3 regions of the Glutamicibacter protophormiae genome follow, and region 1 is predicted to be linked to each of the others. Evidence: predicted binding sites of a transcription regulator. Region 1 holds the regulator's gene; each other region holds the start of a gene.
The links. Region 1 encodes LexA, which represses DNA repair genes until DNA is damaged. Its sites were predicted from a motif close to TCGAACANNTGTTCGA; they were not measured.
Positions count from the first base shown of each region.

Region 2: JQN66_RS16275 (4-hydroxyphenylacetate 3-hydroxylase N-terminal domain-containing protein) is a predicted target of LexA. The motif match lies at 4,206-4,221, and genes of this name have one in related genera.
Region 3: JQN66_RS14430 (shikimate dehydrogenase) is a predicted target of LexA. The motif match lies at 3,530-3,545, and genes of this name have one in related genera.

Region 1 is NZ_CP069806.1:1,203,582-1,208,954, forward strand. Features, by position in the region: gene JQN66_RS05700 (ATP-dependent DNA helicase) at 1-87, shown strand, start outside; gene JQN66_RS05705 (excalibur calcium-binding domain-containing protein) at 699-1,574, shown strand; gene JQN66_RS05710 (HNH endonuclease family protein) at 1,562-2,383, shown strand; gene lexA (transcriptional repressor LexA) at 2,582-3,301, opposite strand; gene JQN66_RS05720 (LysM peptidoglycan-binding domain-containing protein) at 3,558-3,911, shown strand; gene JQN66_RS05725 (histidinol-phosphate transaminase) at 4,002-5,108, shown strand; gene hisB (imidazoleglycerol-phosphate dehydratase HisB) at 5,130-5,373, shown strand, end outside.
Region 2 is NZ_CP069806.1:3,479,904-3,485,276, forward strand. Features, by position in the region: gene JQN66_RS16260 (nuclear transport factor 2 family protein) at 1-10, shown strand, start outside; gene JQN66_RS16265 (flavin reductase) at 92-1,237, opposite strand; gene JQN66_RS16270 (MmgE/PrpD family protein) at 1,234-2,664, opposite strand; gene JQN66_RS16275 (4-hydroxyphenylacetate 3-hydroxylase N-terminal domain-containing protein) at 2,672-4,168, opposite strand; gene JQN66_RS16280 (MFS transporter) at 4,415-5,373, shown strand, end outside.
Region 3 is NZ_CP069806.1:3,079,614-3,084,986, forward strand. Features, by position in the region: gene JQN66_RS14420 (IclR family transcriptional regulator domain-containing protein) at 1-705, opposite strand, end outside; gene JQN66_RS14425 (bifunctional sugar phosphate isomerase/epimerase/4-hydroxyphenylpyruvate dioxygenase family protein) at 724-2,574, opposite strand; gene JQN66_RS14430 (shikimate dehydrogenase) at 2,574-3,446, opposite strand; gene JQN66_RS14435 (MFS transporter) at 3,605-4,942, shown strand; gene JQN66_RS14440 (LysR substrate-binding domain-containing protein) at 5,030-5,373, opposite strand, start outside.

The sequences.
Region 1 (5,373 bases):
CTGAAAGCCTCGCTGCCGCCCATGTGGCCCACAGTGGACAAGAAGACCATCGTCGGCGTTCTCAAGCGCATGGACCCGAATGGATAACCGCTTGGATCGCTGAAACGGCTTTCAGGATGGGATGATTTTTATTCACTGGGAGCCGTGGAATGGTGGTCGCAATTCTCACGCACCCCGCATTCCGCTGTTCCGTTTATTCGATTATCGGAGTGTTCGCGGGCGGTTCCAGAGGTGGTGGCGCGGAATTGTCATTTTCGCTGTAGAGACGGTTCAATTGTGCAGAATTTCCCGTGCCGGATAATTGCGGATGAATTCAGTTCCATCACCATGGATGAAGGGTGATATTGGTTACTTCCAGCATCGTTCGCCAGCTACTCGCTAGAGTGCTGGGTTGTCGGATTCTCCGGTGATGCCAGAGGAAATGAGTGCCGACACCGGTGGCTAGATGAGGGAATCAGAGCACGTTTCAAGTTGAAAGTCCTGCTGACTGGCACGCTTCCGAATTTCCTGAAATTAGATGATATCGAAGTGAACCCAAAATCAGCTCTCCAAAGTCTTCGATGGACTTGCTGCTTGAAATTATGAACAATATTCCCGGACGAATTTGAGAAATTAATAGACGGACCTGAAGTTGTTTTTGTACAGGTGCATCAAGAGGATGGAATTTCGTATCATCACGAATTCATTGAGGAAGTACCGTGTCCTATTTTCCTTCTCCTGTTCCACCGGAGCGTCCGAAATCGAAGAGCAGCAAGAAACTCTGGGTTGTCGTAACCGTTCTTGCCGTACTGGTCATCTTGATGCTTGCCGTACCCGAATTGGCATTGTTGCTGGGATTGCTTCTCCTGATCGTTTCCTTGATCGGACTGGTCGTGGGCAAACTGCCGTTTCTCCGTATTTTCGGCAGGAAGCGAATTGCTGCACTAACTGCCGGTTCGGTTCTTATCACCATCGTCGCTGGCGGCTTCATGGACACCACCGGCGCGGCGGACGCTCCACCCTCTGCCGACGCAGCTCCGACCACAAAGGTGAGCGAAACACCAACACCCAGTCCATCGCCGTCCACGCTTGCAGATTTCATTGGCGAAACGTGCGAGGGGGACGAGCTGGTCATGGAACAAGCTTCCGAGAAGCTGTACTGCGACGAGGGTGCCACGAATGCACTTGTTTGGACCAGCCAAGGCGACCACGATAAGTCTGTTCTAGCTGCCAAGCAAGAGGCAGAGAAGAAGGCCGCAGAGGCAAAGGCCGCAGCCGAGAAGAAGGCAGCCGAGAAGAAGGCTGTGGAGGAGAAGGCTGCTGCCGAAAAGAAAGCAGCGGAGAAAGCCGCTGCCGACAAGCGAAGGGCCGAGGAGGCAGCGGCTAAAAAGGAAGCGCAGAAGCAAGCTGCCAAAGAAAAGGCAGAACGTGCAGCACCTGAAGCCTACACTCGGCCTGCCAAGGCATCATCTTCCACCTCCTATGCGAATTGCACGGCTGTGAAGAATGCCGGGGCCGCTCCCATCTATCAAGGTGACCCGGGATATTCGCGCAAGCTTGATCGTGATGGGGACGGTGTCGGTTGCGAAAAATAGCGATTGCTTCGAGCGCATTTCTAGCGCTTTCGGCGATTCTCACGGGATGCTCCGCACCGGCTGGTGGTGCCAGTCTCGCGGACGGCAATGAGTCCGCGGATCAACCTGAAATCGTGATCCGGAGCGAAGCTCCGCCGATTGAGATCTATAGTGAAGCCCCAACGCCGATTGCAACGCCTGCGGAGTCAGCCAGGCCTTCCTCGGCAACAGCATCAACCGCACAAGATGCCGAGAACCTCGGGGAGGAAGCGACCGGAGCCCTGGAGCTTCTGGCGGAAGTACCGGTCAAGGGACGTGCGCCTAAGACTGGATACGACCGCGACCTGTTTGGCAGCGGGTGGGGGGATCCGGACCGAAACGGGTGCGATGCGCGTAATGATATTCTCGCCCGTGACCTCGTGGTCCACTCTTTCCAAGACGGTACGGGGGACTGCGTCGTTTTGACCGGAACCCTCAACGATCCGTACACGGGCAAGTCGATCCAGTTTCAACGTGGTCAGGGAACCAGCAATGCAGTTCAGATCGATCACGTAGTTGCACTCTCTGATGCATGGCAAAAGGGGGCACAGCAGCTATCGGCAGTGGAACGTCAGGAATTCGCAAATGACCCACTGAATCTCCTGGCTGTGGACGGTCCGACCAATGCGTCAAAAGGCGACAGTGATGCTGCAACCTGGCTTCCACCGGAAAGAGGATACTGGTGCGATTACGTGACTCGGCAAGTTGAGGTCAAACATAAGTACGGTTTATGGATGACAGGTGCCGAGCATGCAGCGAGTGAGCGTATTCTCTCCGAGAACTGCACTTAGTTCCGAGCCCTCTTTTCCAACGTCGAGTCTTGAAGCTGCGAAGGCTTGCGACCGGAAATATTGATATTGAAACCAAAGGGTAGAACGCGGTAAGCATCCCAAGCTAGCGAGCAGTGATTCTCGGATGCCGAGCTAAACCGAAGAGCGCTGGGGATCAGCTCCATGGAACTGATCCCCAGCGCTCTTCGGCATATTGGACTAGAGCGAACGCATGACCGAGACCACCCGGCCCATGACGGTCGCAGCGTCACCGAGAATTGGCTCGTAACGCGAATTCTGCGGCAGCAGCCAGGTATGTCCGTCGCGCTGCCGGAACGTCTTCACTGTTGCCTCTTCATCGAGCAAGGCAGCCACGATGTCGCCGTTGTTCGCAGTCTGCTGGCGGCGCACCACAACCCAGTCGCCGTCGCAGATTGCTGCGTCAACCATTGAATCGCCGGAGACGCGGAGCATGAACAATTCGCCATGGCCCACCAGCTGGCGTGGAAGAGCGAACACATCTTCAACAGTCTGGTCTGCCAAGATCGGACCGCCAGCGGCGATACGGCCTACCAGCGGCACCATGGTGGTGTCCGCCGAGGTGCTCAGCTCGATAATCTTCGCATCTTCCTTGCCGGCTTCGTCCACCGGCTTGGGGGCCTCGGCCGCTGCTGCATCCTCACTGAGCTGCAACGGAAGCAGGATCTCCATTGCGCGAGGACGACGCGGATCGCGACGGAGGTAGCCGAGCTTTTCAAGCTGGCTCAGCTGGTGCGTCACACTCGAAAGACTCTTGAGTCCCACGGTGTCACCAATCTCGCGCATCGATGGTGGGTAACCGTTCTTGCCGATCGATCGCTGGATGGTCTCCAGAATTTTCTTCTGGCGGATCGTCAGCGAACGTGCGTTCGATCGGGGAGTGCGCTCTGAAGCTGACATGTCCTTTAGCCTTCCCTAATCACCGGTTGAGAGCTGGGCGGATGCCTAACTGTCGGAAGCCGGTGATGTTATGTACTCGTTACTCTTCTACTTCGAAATCTTAGTCGATGTGAGGGAGTCTTTCAAAGATTTGTTCGAAAGTGTCTGGACAATTTCCGCGAGGGTCTGTTAGAAAAGATATACGAGAGTCGAACACATCTTCGAAGTTAGTATTCGAAGATAGGTTCGTATCATGTCACTGTTGAGGAGAATAGTCATGGCTACCGTCGCACTTGACTCGAAACGCACCAAAGAACATATGAAGATTCGCATCAATCGCCGAGGCTGGGCGGTACTGGTTGGAGTTCCCGTTTTCATCTTGACCATCGCCGCCGCATTCTTGGTATCCATATTCACCTCCAGCGCCCAGGCCTCGTCCACCTTGCCGCAGGGAATTGAAACCGTGGCAGTAACGGTGATCCCGGGAGACTCCCTGTGGGATCTTGCCCGTGAATATGCCGTCGGGTACGACGTGAACGCCGCCATGGAACACATCGCAGAGATCAACGCCCTGGATTCCAGCGAGATCCGCGTCGGTGATACCTTGGACATCCCGGTGCTGGCTAATTAGCCGGCCTACCCCCTTCGGTGGCGACAGGTATTGTTACCAAGCTTCGTCGCCGATTCTGGAACCGCCGACCGCACCATTAGACTTAATGACGTGAATGTCCGCAGTGAACTATTGAGTCAGCTGCCCTTGCGTGAGAATCTCCGCGGGCTGTCCCCTTACGGTGCGCCACAAATTGACGTGCCAATTCAGCTGAATGTCAATGAGAACACCCATCCGCTTCCGCAGACCGTGGTCGATGCCATCGCGGAAGAAGTCTCCAAGGCGGCGGCGACGCTGAATCGCTACCCGGATCGTGAATTCGTGGAATTGCGCGAACTCCTGGCCGGGTACCTGGGCCACGATCTGGACCGCGAGAACATCTGGGCTGCCAATGGCTCCAACGAGATCCTGCAGCAGATCCTGCAGGCCTTCGGCGGCCCCGGTCGAAGCGTGATGAGCTTCGGCCCCACCTATTCCATGTACCCGCTGCTGGCCAGCGGGACGGATACGGAATATATTGCCGGCAAGCGAGCCGATGATTTCACACTTTCCGCTGAGTCCGCTGCCGCACAGGTGCGCGAGCACGCACCGAATATCGTTTTCCTCTGCTCGCCGAATAATCCAACTGGCACCGCATTGGGGCTGGATGTCATCGAGGCTGTCTATGAGGCGGCCTCGGAGACGAAGGCAATGGTGATCGTCGACGAAGCCTACGCTGAATTTTCACTGGCCAACACCAAATCTGCGTTGAGCCTCCTCGCGGGCCGTCAGCGGTTGATCGTCAGCAGAACAATGTCCAAGGCCTTCGGCTTGGCCGGCGCCCGCGTCGGATATTTGGCGGCGGCGCCGGAAGTCACCGATGCGATTCGACTCGTCCGCCTGCCCTACCACCTCTCTGCGGTGACCCAAGCGACGGCCATTGCAGCGTTGAAGAACGTAGACCTCCTGCTGGCGCAGGTCGAGGAAATCAAGACCCAGCGAGACCGCATCGTGAGTACCTTGACCGAACTTGGCTTGAAGCCTTCGGTTTCGGACTCCAACTTCGTATTCTTCGGCGGGCTGGAAGACCCCCACGCCATTTGGCAGGGGCTTCTGGATGCCGGAATCATCATCCGTGACAACGGAATCGCCGGTACCCTGCGAGTCACCGCGGGTACCGAGGCCGAAACGACCGCCTTCTTAGAGCGACTGACCGAACTGCTCAGCACGCAGAAGTAGACAAGACAAGCGAAGGAAGACATGTCTGCCGAATTGATTGGCGCACGTCGCGCCCGTATGGAACGAGTCACCAGCGAATCCTCGGTATTCGTTGAACTGGACCTCGATGGCTCAGGCGTCTCGGAGATCAGCACCACAGTGCCGTTCTTCGACCATATGCTCACTGCTCTGTCCAAGCACTCACTGATCGACCTCACCGTGCGTGCAACTGGTGACACCCATATCGACGTGCACCACACCGTGGAAGATACGGCGATTACCATTG
Region 2 (5,373 bases), 1.5 Mb from region 1:
AGCCGCCTAGCTCCGCTTAATGACCAGGCGGCGGCAGGTTGGATTTCCCCAACCTGCCGCCGCAACTTTTCACGCTAGGTCCCCTGAAGGCCTAGACCTGCCCGCCGTGGCGTTCCACCACTTCTCGCGCCAGGGTCTTGCCGAACTCGGTGTGGGCTGCCAGTGCCGCTTGGGCAGCCGGCGCATCTCCGGAGGCCAGCGCTTCGGTCAGCTCTGCGACGTGGCGGTGATCCAGCTGCCGCGACCACTGCTCTGCGGTCAGGGCCTGGCGCCACACGGTGCCGATGCCCAGGCGGCGGAAGGAATCCACCAGCTGGCTGGAGCCTGCTACGCCGACCAGTGCATCGTGGTAGGCAACGTTCAGCGCCAAGAACTCTTCCAGGTCGGATTCCGAGGTCTCGCGCAGGTCAGCCAGCTTCGCGGTGATCTCGCGCAGATTGGCGATGGTTTCCTCAGAAACCTTGCCTAGGTGCGAGGCGATCACACCGGATTCAATGGTGGCACGCGAATCATAGGCCGAGTCGGTCAGCTCGGCGGTGATCGGCTTCGGCTGGTACTTTCCGGTTTCGGTGCGGAAGACCAGGTGTTCGCTTTCCAGCTTCACCAGGGCGTTGGCCACATGATCAGCGTCGGCACGGGAAGCCGCGGCGATGGCATCGACATCGAGGTCTTCGCCCAGCGGACTGGTGCGCAGCAGCACCCAGTTGCGGGTGGCTTGGTAGGCGGCCAGTTCCTTGGTTGGCTCCAGGCGTCCCATGGTTCCGCGGTAGTAGGCCAGCGGTTCGCGGTCATGCGCTTCAGCGTGGCTGACCAACCCGAGGAACACCGTGTGGGTACCTCCGGTCGGTGTTTCTGCCACATGGCACACGATCGTGGCCAAGGCGCCGTCGATCAGCGGGATGCCTTCCTCGGAGAGCGTATGCGGCACGGTGGCGAACTTGTCCTCGCCCTTGCGGCCGAAGTGGAAGGCCAGCGCCCCCTGGTCCTCGGCCAGGATGTTGATGCCGAAGATGCCGGCTTCCACCACCCGGTCGTGGGTGGAGCTGGAGCGGTTCAGGCAAGCGAGCATCATTGGCGGTTCCATCGACAGCGAGGACACTGCGGAGGCGGTGGTGCCGTAGAGCTGGCCGTCCACAGCGGTGGTGATCACCGTGACGCCGGAAGCGAAGTGGCCTACGACGTTGCGGAAGATGTTCATGTCTACCGGGGTGACCGATTCAAGGTTGGTGATGCTCATGAGAGTTGCTCCTGGTAATTCGGGGTGAAGTTTTTGGAAGGGTCCAGCGCTGCGATCAGTTCATTGACGTCGCGGGCGCTGGCGAGGTGTTCGAGCTGGTGCAGCAACGCGTCTTTGCGCGCTGCCAGCTCAGGATGGGAGAACTCGAGATTCTTCGAGAACTTATCAACGACCTGGTCATGCTCCAGGGCTGTGCGCAGGATGTTTCCGTCCGGATGTTCCACGCGCACGTGGCGTATTTCGCCGTTGCGCAGCCGTGCGGTGATTTCAGCGGTCAGGCGCTGGCTGTTGGGCAGCGAGGCCACCAGCTCGATCCGTCCGAGCATCTGCGCCAGTACCGGATCGGCCAGCGCGTTGGCGGTCAGGTGCTCCGGGCGGACCGTTCCATGGATCAAGGCGATCGCCGCGGTGGCATGCACCGAGAACAGCGCTGCCACGGTGCGGGTGTCCCCGGCCTCGAAGCGCGCCCCCACGAATCCGTTCAGGGTCCGTTCGCTCAGGTGCACGGTCAGGCATTCGATGTCCTTGTAGTCCACCGAGCCATCGGCCACCAATTCCGCGCAGGCCTGCAGCGATGGCTGCGCTGCGCGGCAGCTGGCAAACGGCTTGATGGTGCAATCGCCATGGAAGCTTTCGCCCAGACCTTGAACTGCCAGTTCCGGCTGCGCGTCGATGCCGAACAGCTGGAAGTAGCCGTGCTTGCCGGTCAGCGGGTCAGCGGCTGATTCCAGGCCGGCCTTGGCCAGCTGCGCGGCGGCGATTCCGGATCGCGCGGCGAAGGCCATGGGCAGCTTGAAGCTGTTGGCGCCATCGAAGATGGCGGCCACGTTGCCCGCGGCCTGGTTCACCGCGATGCCTGTTGCATGCCGCGCCTGGGCTTTGGTCAGCCCGAGCATTCGGCTGGCGATGAACGCGGCGGCCAGGGTATTGAGCGTACCGGTATTGTCCTGCCCCGAGTACACATCGAAGCCGCCAGCGATGGCCAAGCGGGCTGCCAGGTCATCACCCAGCGCCAGCGCGGCCAAGGTTTCTTCGCCGCTCGCCCCGGTCGTTTCGGCCAGGGCCAGCACGACGGCCACGGTGGTGCCGGAAATATGGGCTGCCACCTGTTTGCCGGCTGGGCCTTCGGCTTCCACCGGCTCGAAGTCGAAGGACCGGATCAAGGCAGCATTCACGAAGGCCGCCGAGGTGGCCGGAAGCTTGATTCCGGTCCCCAGCACGGTGGCTTCTTCACCGCTGCCCCAGGCTTTGGCTACCTCGATGAGGCCCGCCGCATCATCGGCACGGTGGCCTGCTACCCCGACTCCCACGGAGTCGAGCAGGCGCTGGTTCACACGCTGGATCGTTTCCTCTGGCAGCTGGGCGTACTGGGTTTCCAGCAGGTGCTCCAGCAGCGCATCGAGCACATCGGGCGTCGGGTTAGCCATGATTTCCTCAGGCGCGCGTTGCCGCGGCGTCGAGGTCCAGTCCGGACTGCTCTGCCAGAACCGGGTCGATGCCCAACTCCGCGAACATCGCCTCGAAGGCACCGGTTTCGCCCTTCATCTGGGCCTTGCGGTGGTCCAGGCCGCGGGCACGGCCCACCGAGCCCAGGTAGAAGCGCTCGTAGAGCTCGATGCGGCTGCCCAGCGCGGATCCGGCGAAGTCCCACGCGGTGCGGAAGATCTTGGCGCGTTCCTCCGGCGCAATGCCGTTGGCCCCTGGCAGGTACTTCTTCAGCAGTGGGCCCAGGCGAGGATCCTCGAAGGCGGACGCGGTCGGGGTGGCCAGCAGGTTGTGCGAGCCCATCGACTTGATGATGTCGTTCACGCGTGCCATCCAGATTGGCATCATGGTGCGCAGCGCGGAGATGTCATCGTGGCAGAAGAACGCTCCGCCGCCCCATTCCGAGGCGTTGACCTCGGCCGAGTGGATCACGGCGCGGGCGATGCGCAGGTAGGAGTAGATTTCGCCGAGCATCGCAGCGGTGTCCGGCTTGGTATCGGTGGCGGTGACCTTGGCCATCTGCACGCACAGGTCATAAGCGAATTCGAGCTTCACCGATGCGCGGATGGCGGTCTGTTGCTGGGTGTTTCCGGTGGCGGTGCCGGCATTCAAGGAGTTGTAGACATCCAGCTGGCCGTCGATGAAGACGCGGTCCCACGGAACCAGCACGTCGTCGAAGATGATGACCGCATCCTGCTCGTCGAAGCGCGAGGAGAATGGCTTGTCCACCACTGGCTGGTCCACGCCGTAATGGTCGCGGCATACCGAAACCACGCCCTTGGTGGCGACCGGGATGGCGAAGGACAGCGCGTATTCCTCGAAGCCCTTCTGGATCGGCACGGCCGGGTAGACGTAGAGCTCGTCGGCGATGGGGCCCAGGGTGGCGAGCATCTTCGCGCCGCGCACGATCAGGCCTTCTTCGGTGCGGTCCACCACGCGCAGGGTCAGTTCTTCATTGATGCCCTGCAGTTCGCCGACCGACTTGTCGATGGCAGCGTGCACGATGGTGTGGGTCAGGGCCAGGTCCTTCTCCTGGACCAGGCGCCAGTAGTTCTGCAGGCGCTCGAAGTAGACCGGGTCCCCGGACTTGGCGAAGATGTCAGGGCGCGAGGCATGGCCGGCCAGCACGACGTTCACATAGTCCGGGGTGCGGCCGAGCATGCCGTTGGAGTAGCGGGCCAGGCGGTCGAATGCGCGGTGGCGGCGTGCGATGTCTTCCGCGTTCTTCGGGCGAAGCAGCGAGACGTTATGCTGCTCGCCGGTCTCTTCATCGACCATCAGGCAGTCATCTGCATACTTGTGCTGGTAGTCGAAGTACGCTGCCATGCCGTTGATCGATCCGGCAAAAGCCGGATGCTCGGTGACGTCAATGCGCTGATCTCCCAGCCAGACCTCGCGGGAATCCTTGAGCCCTGCCAGGTACTGCTCTCCAGTGCGTGCACTCATCTTTGCTGCTCCTTATCGGGCGTCCCGCCAAGCGGGTTCAAAAATATATTCTGTGCATCAGTTTATATAACCTCTGTGATCCAGATCAAGTCACTCGCTGAAGAAATTTTTCAAAACCGCTGAATTCCACGGTTTTTACCCGCTCAAGAAAATATTATTAGTCTTAAAATGCGTAAAAAGTGGACAGTGCGAGTGAAATAAGACACTATGGCTTAAGTCACATCAGCGAAAAGGAAGGGTTCTCAGGTGTCCTCATCACAGCAGAACCGCCCAGCACAGGCAATGGAGCCCAGCGACTCCCTCAATACCAAGGATTTGCGCCGCATTCTCGGTTCCAGCTTCTTGGGCAGTGTCATCGAGTATTACGACTTCATCTTGTACGCCACCGCGGCGTCGCTGATTTTCGACAAGGTTTTCTTCAGCAACCTGACCCCTGGCTTGGCTCTCTTCGCCTCCTTCGGCACCCTGGCTGTCGGATACATCGCCCGCCCGCTGGGCGGCATTGTCTTCGGCCACTTCGGCGACCGCTTGGGACGCAAGAAGATGCTGGTGCTGTCCATGATGATGATGGGCGTAGCCACCGTTGCCATTGGCCTGCTGCCAACGACCGCAACCATTGGCGTGGCCGCCCCGATCATCCTGGTCCTGCTGCGCGTGGTCCAGGGCGTCGCGGTCGGCGGCGAATGGGGCGGCGCCACGCTGATGGCACTGGAACATGCACCAGCTTCCAAGCGCGGTTTCGCGGCATCCTTCGCGAATGCCGGCGCCCCGGCCGGCGGCCTGCTGGCCACCTTCCTGGTCTCCTTCGTCTCCTTCTCCACCGGTGATGCCTTCCTGGAATGGGGCTGGCGCCTTCCATTCATCTTCTCGGCAGTGCTGATCATCATCGGTATGGTCATCCGCCTGAAGGTGGCAGAAACCCCGATTTTCCAGGAAATGGATGCGAAAGCGACCGAGCGCCAGCAGGAACGCAAGACCCCGATTTCACTGGTGCTGAAGAACCACTCACGCACGGTCATCATTACCCTGATCGCTTCGCTGGGGTTCTACACCTGCCAGGGCGTCTTGACCTCATGGGGCGTTTCCGAAGCCGCCGCCCAGGGAGTGGACCGCTCCTTCGTGCTGAACACCAAGGGCTACGCTGCCATGGTCACCATCGTGGTCTGCCTCTTGGCCGCCAAGCTCTCTGACAAGTACGGCCGCAA
Region 3 (5,373 bases), 1.9 Mb from region 1:
CTGCTCGGTGATGCTCTGCCGGTCGGCGCGGCCGCGCTGCACGGAGATGTTCAGCGCGCCCAGCAGCTGGTCTCCCCGGTACACCGGCACGGCCAGCCCGCGCAGGCCCTCGTCCAGCTCCTGGTTCACCAGCGACCAGCCCTGTTCCTTCACCCGGGCCAGCTCGGCCCGCAGGTCCTCCAGGCTCGCCACGGTGTGCTCGGTATAGCGCTGCAGGTCGATCTGCGCCAGGAAGGCCTCCTGTTCCGCGCCGCCCAGCTCCGCGATCAGCACGCGGCCCATGGAGGTCACCCAGGCCGGCAGCCGGTTGCCGATGGACACGTTCATCGAATACAGCCGCGGCGAGGAGACCCGCTCGATGTACAGGATGTCCTGGCCTTCCAGCACGCACAGCGCGGCGCTTTCCCCCAGCTCCCGGGCCAGGGATTCCAGGTGCAGGGTGGCGGCCTTGGGCAGCGTCATCCCGGAGAGATAGGAGGCGCCCAGGTCCAGCACGCGCGGGGTCAGGCGGAAGTTCGCGCCATTGGCTTCCAGGTAGCCGAGGTCGGTCAGGGTCAGCAGGAAGCGCCGCGCGGAGGCCCGGGTCTGTTCGGTGGCGGCGGCGACCTGGCTGACGGTCATCTCGGGATTTCCGCCGTTGAAGGCGAGCAGGACGGCCAGGGTCTTCTCCGTGGATTTAACAAAGTAGTCCGGCCGCTGCGTCACAGTCGATTCTCCCCGTGGCTAGTGTCTGTTCCAGCGGTTGCGTTCGAATTGCGCCGCCAGCCGGATCGGGGCATTGGGCGCCCCGTACCCATCGTAACCATCGCGGCGCTCAACTACTTCAAAGAACATGTTTCCAATGGTCTCGGTGTAGAAATGCAGGAACTGGCCGTGCTCGTCCCTGTCGTAGAGCAGGTTCAACTCCTGGAGCGTATCCAGCAGCTGGGCGTCCAGGTCGAAGCGCGCGGCGAGGTCCTCGTAGTAGTTGGCCGGGATGTGCAGGAATTCCATGCCGCTGGCCACCGCGTTGCGGGCCAGGGCGATGATGTCCGAAGTGCGCACCGCAATGTGCTCGGGGTATTCGTGGTTCCGGTCGATGGCCTCCTCCAGCCCGTGCGGCACGATGTTCAGCGCCAGCCGGACCGCGCAGTCCCCGGTGGCCAGCACCTGGGAGCGGACCAGCCCCATGGGGCTGGGCACCTCGGTGCCCGGCAGCGCCTGAAGGTTCAGCACGCTGGTGTAGAAGAGCACCGACTCGTCGAAGGAATGCCAGGGCTGGGCGAGGTTCAGGTGGTCGATGCATTCGATCAGCTCGGGGAAATGTTCCGGGGCGCCGGCCTCCTGCACCCCGAATTCCGCCTCCCAGCCGCTGCCGCGCCCTGCGGGGGCGAAGAAGACCTCCGTGTTGTCCGGGGCGTTGAACCCGGGCAGGTCCGCTTCGTTGCGCAGGTGCTGGCGCGGGACCGGGCAGGCCAGCAGCCGCAGCGCGCGCTCGCCGGCGACACCGGGGTCCGGGACCTGCACCCCGAAGCCGGACACCGCGGCGGTGACCCCGCGGCTGCGCTGAGCGTTGATGATGATCCTGGCCCCTCCGGCGCTGAACAGCTGCACCGGCTTGCGGCGATGCTGGCCGCGGAACTCGAAGCCCAGCTGGGCCAGCAGCCGCGCCACCGGCTCGGGATCCTCGGTGCGGATTTCGGTGAAGTCGAAGCCGCGGGGCGGCTGCCCGCCGGGCAGCGCCTGCAGGTCGAGCCCGGAGCCGATGCCCTGCGCATCGAGCAGCGCGGCGGTTTGGGACTGCAGCAGGTTCAGCGAGCGCAGCCCGTCCACCGCGGTGCGTTCGACATTCGACTGGCGGAAGACGTCGTTGAAGATCTCCAGGGAAATGATGCCGGCGTAGCCCGAGCGGGCAATGGCGCCGAGGAACCGATCCAGCTTGAAACCTCCCTGCCCCGGGAACACCCGGTAGTGCCGCGACCAGGACAGGATGTCCATGGACAGCACCGGGGCGTCGGCCAGCTGCACGAAGAAGATCTTCTCCCCCGGGATCTGCGCGATCGCCTCGGGGTCGTCCCCGCGCGAGAGGATGTGGAAGCTGTCCAGGCAGATGCCCACGTTCTCCCGATCCACCCGGCGGGCGATGTCCCAGGAATGCTGGTAGGTGTCAACGTATTTGCCCCAGGCCAGCGTCTCGTAGGCGATGCGGATCCCGTATCCGGCGGCCAGGTCCGCGAGCTGGCGGATCTGGGAGACGAACAGCTCGTCGTCGTTGATCGTGGCGGTGCCGACATTGGAGCACAGCAGCATGAGGTCCATGCCCAGGCGCGCCATGAGCTTGAACTTCGCCTCCGCGCGGTGCAGATTCGCCTGCAGCAGCTCGGGATCCACGCCTTCGAAATCCCGGAAGGGCTGGAACAGGTCCAAGGTGAGCCCCAGTCGCGCGGCCAGCGCCCGGACCTCCTCCGGGGACATCGGGCTGACCAGAAGGTCCTGCTCGAAGATCTCGATGCCGTCGAATCCGGCCTTGGCGCAGGCGAGCATCTTTTCCTCCAGGGTTCCCGAGAGGCACACGGTGGCGATGGAAGTGCGCATTACAGTCCCGCCTCCAGCATCTCCAGCAGGTGCGCGCGCATGCGCGCGGCATCGGGCTTGATGCCGGTGAAGATCTCGAAGGCGTCCACTGCCTGGCCCACCGCCATGTGCCCGCCGTCCAGCACCCGGCAGCCGCGGGCCCGGGCGGCGCGGATCAATTCGGTGTCGACCGGACGGTAGATGCAGTCAGCCACCCAGTGGCGGGATTCAAGCCCCTCCAGTTCCAGCGGCAGGCCGGGGTGGTGGTGCATGCCGATGGGGGTGGCGTTCAGCAGCCCGTCCACGGAGGGCAGCAGCCCGGGCACCTGTTCCGGGGAGGCTGCGGTGATCTCGGCGTGCGGGAAGAGCCGGTTCAGCTCCCCGGCCCGCTGCCCGGCGCGCTGCGCGTCCGGGTCCACCAGGAAGAGCTGCTCGGTCCCCGAAGCCAGCAGCGCGTAGGCCACCGCGGACCCGGCGCCGCCGGCTCCCAGCTGCAGGACCTGTTGCTGGTTGGCTCCGGACAGCCCTTCGGCGAAGCCGCGGCCGAATCCTGAGGCGTCGGTGTTGTAGCCGTGGAACTTTCCCTCGCGGATGACCACGGTGTTCACCGCGCCGATGTCCCGGGCATTCTCCGAGATCTCGTCCAGGTGCTCCAGGACCAGCTGCTTGCACGGGTGGGTGATGTTGAAGGCATTGAAACCAAGCTGCGCTCCGGCCTTTAATAGAGCTCCGACATCGCTGCCCGGGCGCCCCAGCACGGCGAGGTCGATCGGACGGTACAGGTAGCGCAGGCCTTGCGCATCGGCCTCCCGCTCATGCATCCCGGGAGTCAGCGACGGCATGACCCCGTCGCCGATCAAACCCACCAAATAGGATTCGGCAGTTGTACTCATCGCAGGTCCTCGCCTTCAGTCATCGACGCAACAGATATTGCTTCGTCTGTGATTTGCATCTACTCTAAACCAATGAACACATTCCGAACAAGTGGTCGCATAGCGAACATTTTATGGAATGGGGCCAGAACATCGCCACACACCAAGGGAGTAACCCGATGACCACGACACCCAAGCCGTCGGCATCTGAAGAACACGGAAGCGGACAGCGCACGCCGGTCAAGGCCGCGCTGGCCAGCTTCATGGGCAGCGCCGTCGAATACTACGACTTCTTCATCTTCGGCTCCGCCGCAGCCCTGATCTTCCCGCACATCTTCTTCCCCGACGCCGGCGCCAACGCCGCGGTCATGTCCCTGGCGACCTTCGGTTTCGCCTACATCGCCCGCCCCATCGGCGCGATCATCTTGGGCCACTTCGGCGACCGGATCGGACGCCAGAAGGTCTTGATGTTCACCCTGGTGCTCATGGGCGCCTCGACCTTCGCCATCGGCTGCCTGCCCACCTTCGACCAGGTCGGCTGGCTGGCCCCGATCCTGCTGGTGGTCGCCCGCCTGATGCAGGGCCTGTCCGCCGCGGGTGAGCAGGCCGGCGCCTCCTCGATGTCCCTGGAGCACGCCCCGGATCACCGGCGCAGCTTCTTCACTTCCTGGACCCTGACCGGCACCCAGGGCGGCCAGAGCCTGGCGGCCTTGATCTTCATTCCGGTAGTGGCACTGCCGGACGAGATCAAGTTCGGCATCGGCTGGCGCATCCCGTTCTGGCTGTCGGCCGTGGTTGTGGTGGTGACCTTCTTCATCCGCCGTTCGCTGCACGAGACCCCGGAATTCGAGAAAGCCAAGAAGAACAACGAGCTCGCCAAGCTGCCGCTGGCCGTGCTGCTGCGCTTCCACTGGAAGGACGTGCTGCGCGTGGTGCTGTGCGCATTCATCGCGGCGGTGTCCACCGTGTACGGAACCCTGGCCATTTCCTACGGCAAGACCATCGGCAACATGGACGAGTCCATCACCCTGTGGCTGGTGGTGGCGGGCAATATCGGCGCACTGTTCACCCAGCCGTTCTTCGGCATGCTGGCCGACCGGATCGGCCGCAAGCCGGTCTTCATCTACGGGGCTCTGGCTTCCGCGGCGGTCATGCCCTTCTACCTGCGCTCCATGGAAACCAGCAACACGCTGCTACAGTTCGGGCTCTCGCTGCTGGTCTTCTCCTGCGCCTACGCCGCGGCCAACGCCGTGTGGCCGAGCTTCTACGCCGAGATGTTCTCTTCCCAGGTACGCTTCTCCGGCCTGGCCATCGGCACCCAGCTGGGCTTCCTGATGGCGGGCTTCGCCCCGTCCATCGTGGCCGCCCTGGGCGGGCTGCAGCCCGGAGGCTGGGTCCAGATCAGCCTGTTCACCGCGGCCATCGCGCTGATCGCCTCGGTCTCGGCGCTGACCGCGCGGGAAACCTACCGCGTCCCGACCAGCCAGCTGGGACACCGCGTGGTGAAGGCTTCGTAACGAAATTCCCTGCGTGCCTGGCCGGGCCTGAAATCATTTGCCCCGATTTCAGGCCCGGCCATCACGTTTAAACCATGAACCTTTGATCTAGGAAGCGGAGTCCGCGGCGATCTCCAGCAGCGCCTGTTCGGCGGCTCCAGGCACGTGGTCCACCGACCAGATCGCCCGCAGCTCGCGGACCAGGGCCGGGCCGTCGAAGGGGATCTCCACCAGCGTCCCGAGCTTCAATTGGCTTTCCACGGCCAGCTGGCTGAGCACCGCCGGCCCCATGCCGGCAGCGGCGCACTGGCAGATGGTGGCGTTGCTATTGAACTCGGCCAGGGGCTTGGGCCGGTCGGCATGGGAAATGTAGTCGAGGAAGGCGCGGGTTCCGGAGCCCGCTTCGCGCTCGATCAGTGCTGTGCTCTGCAGTTCCTGGAGGGTCAGCGCCT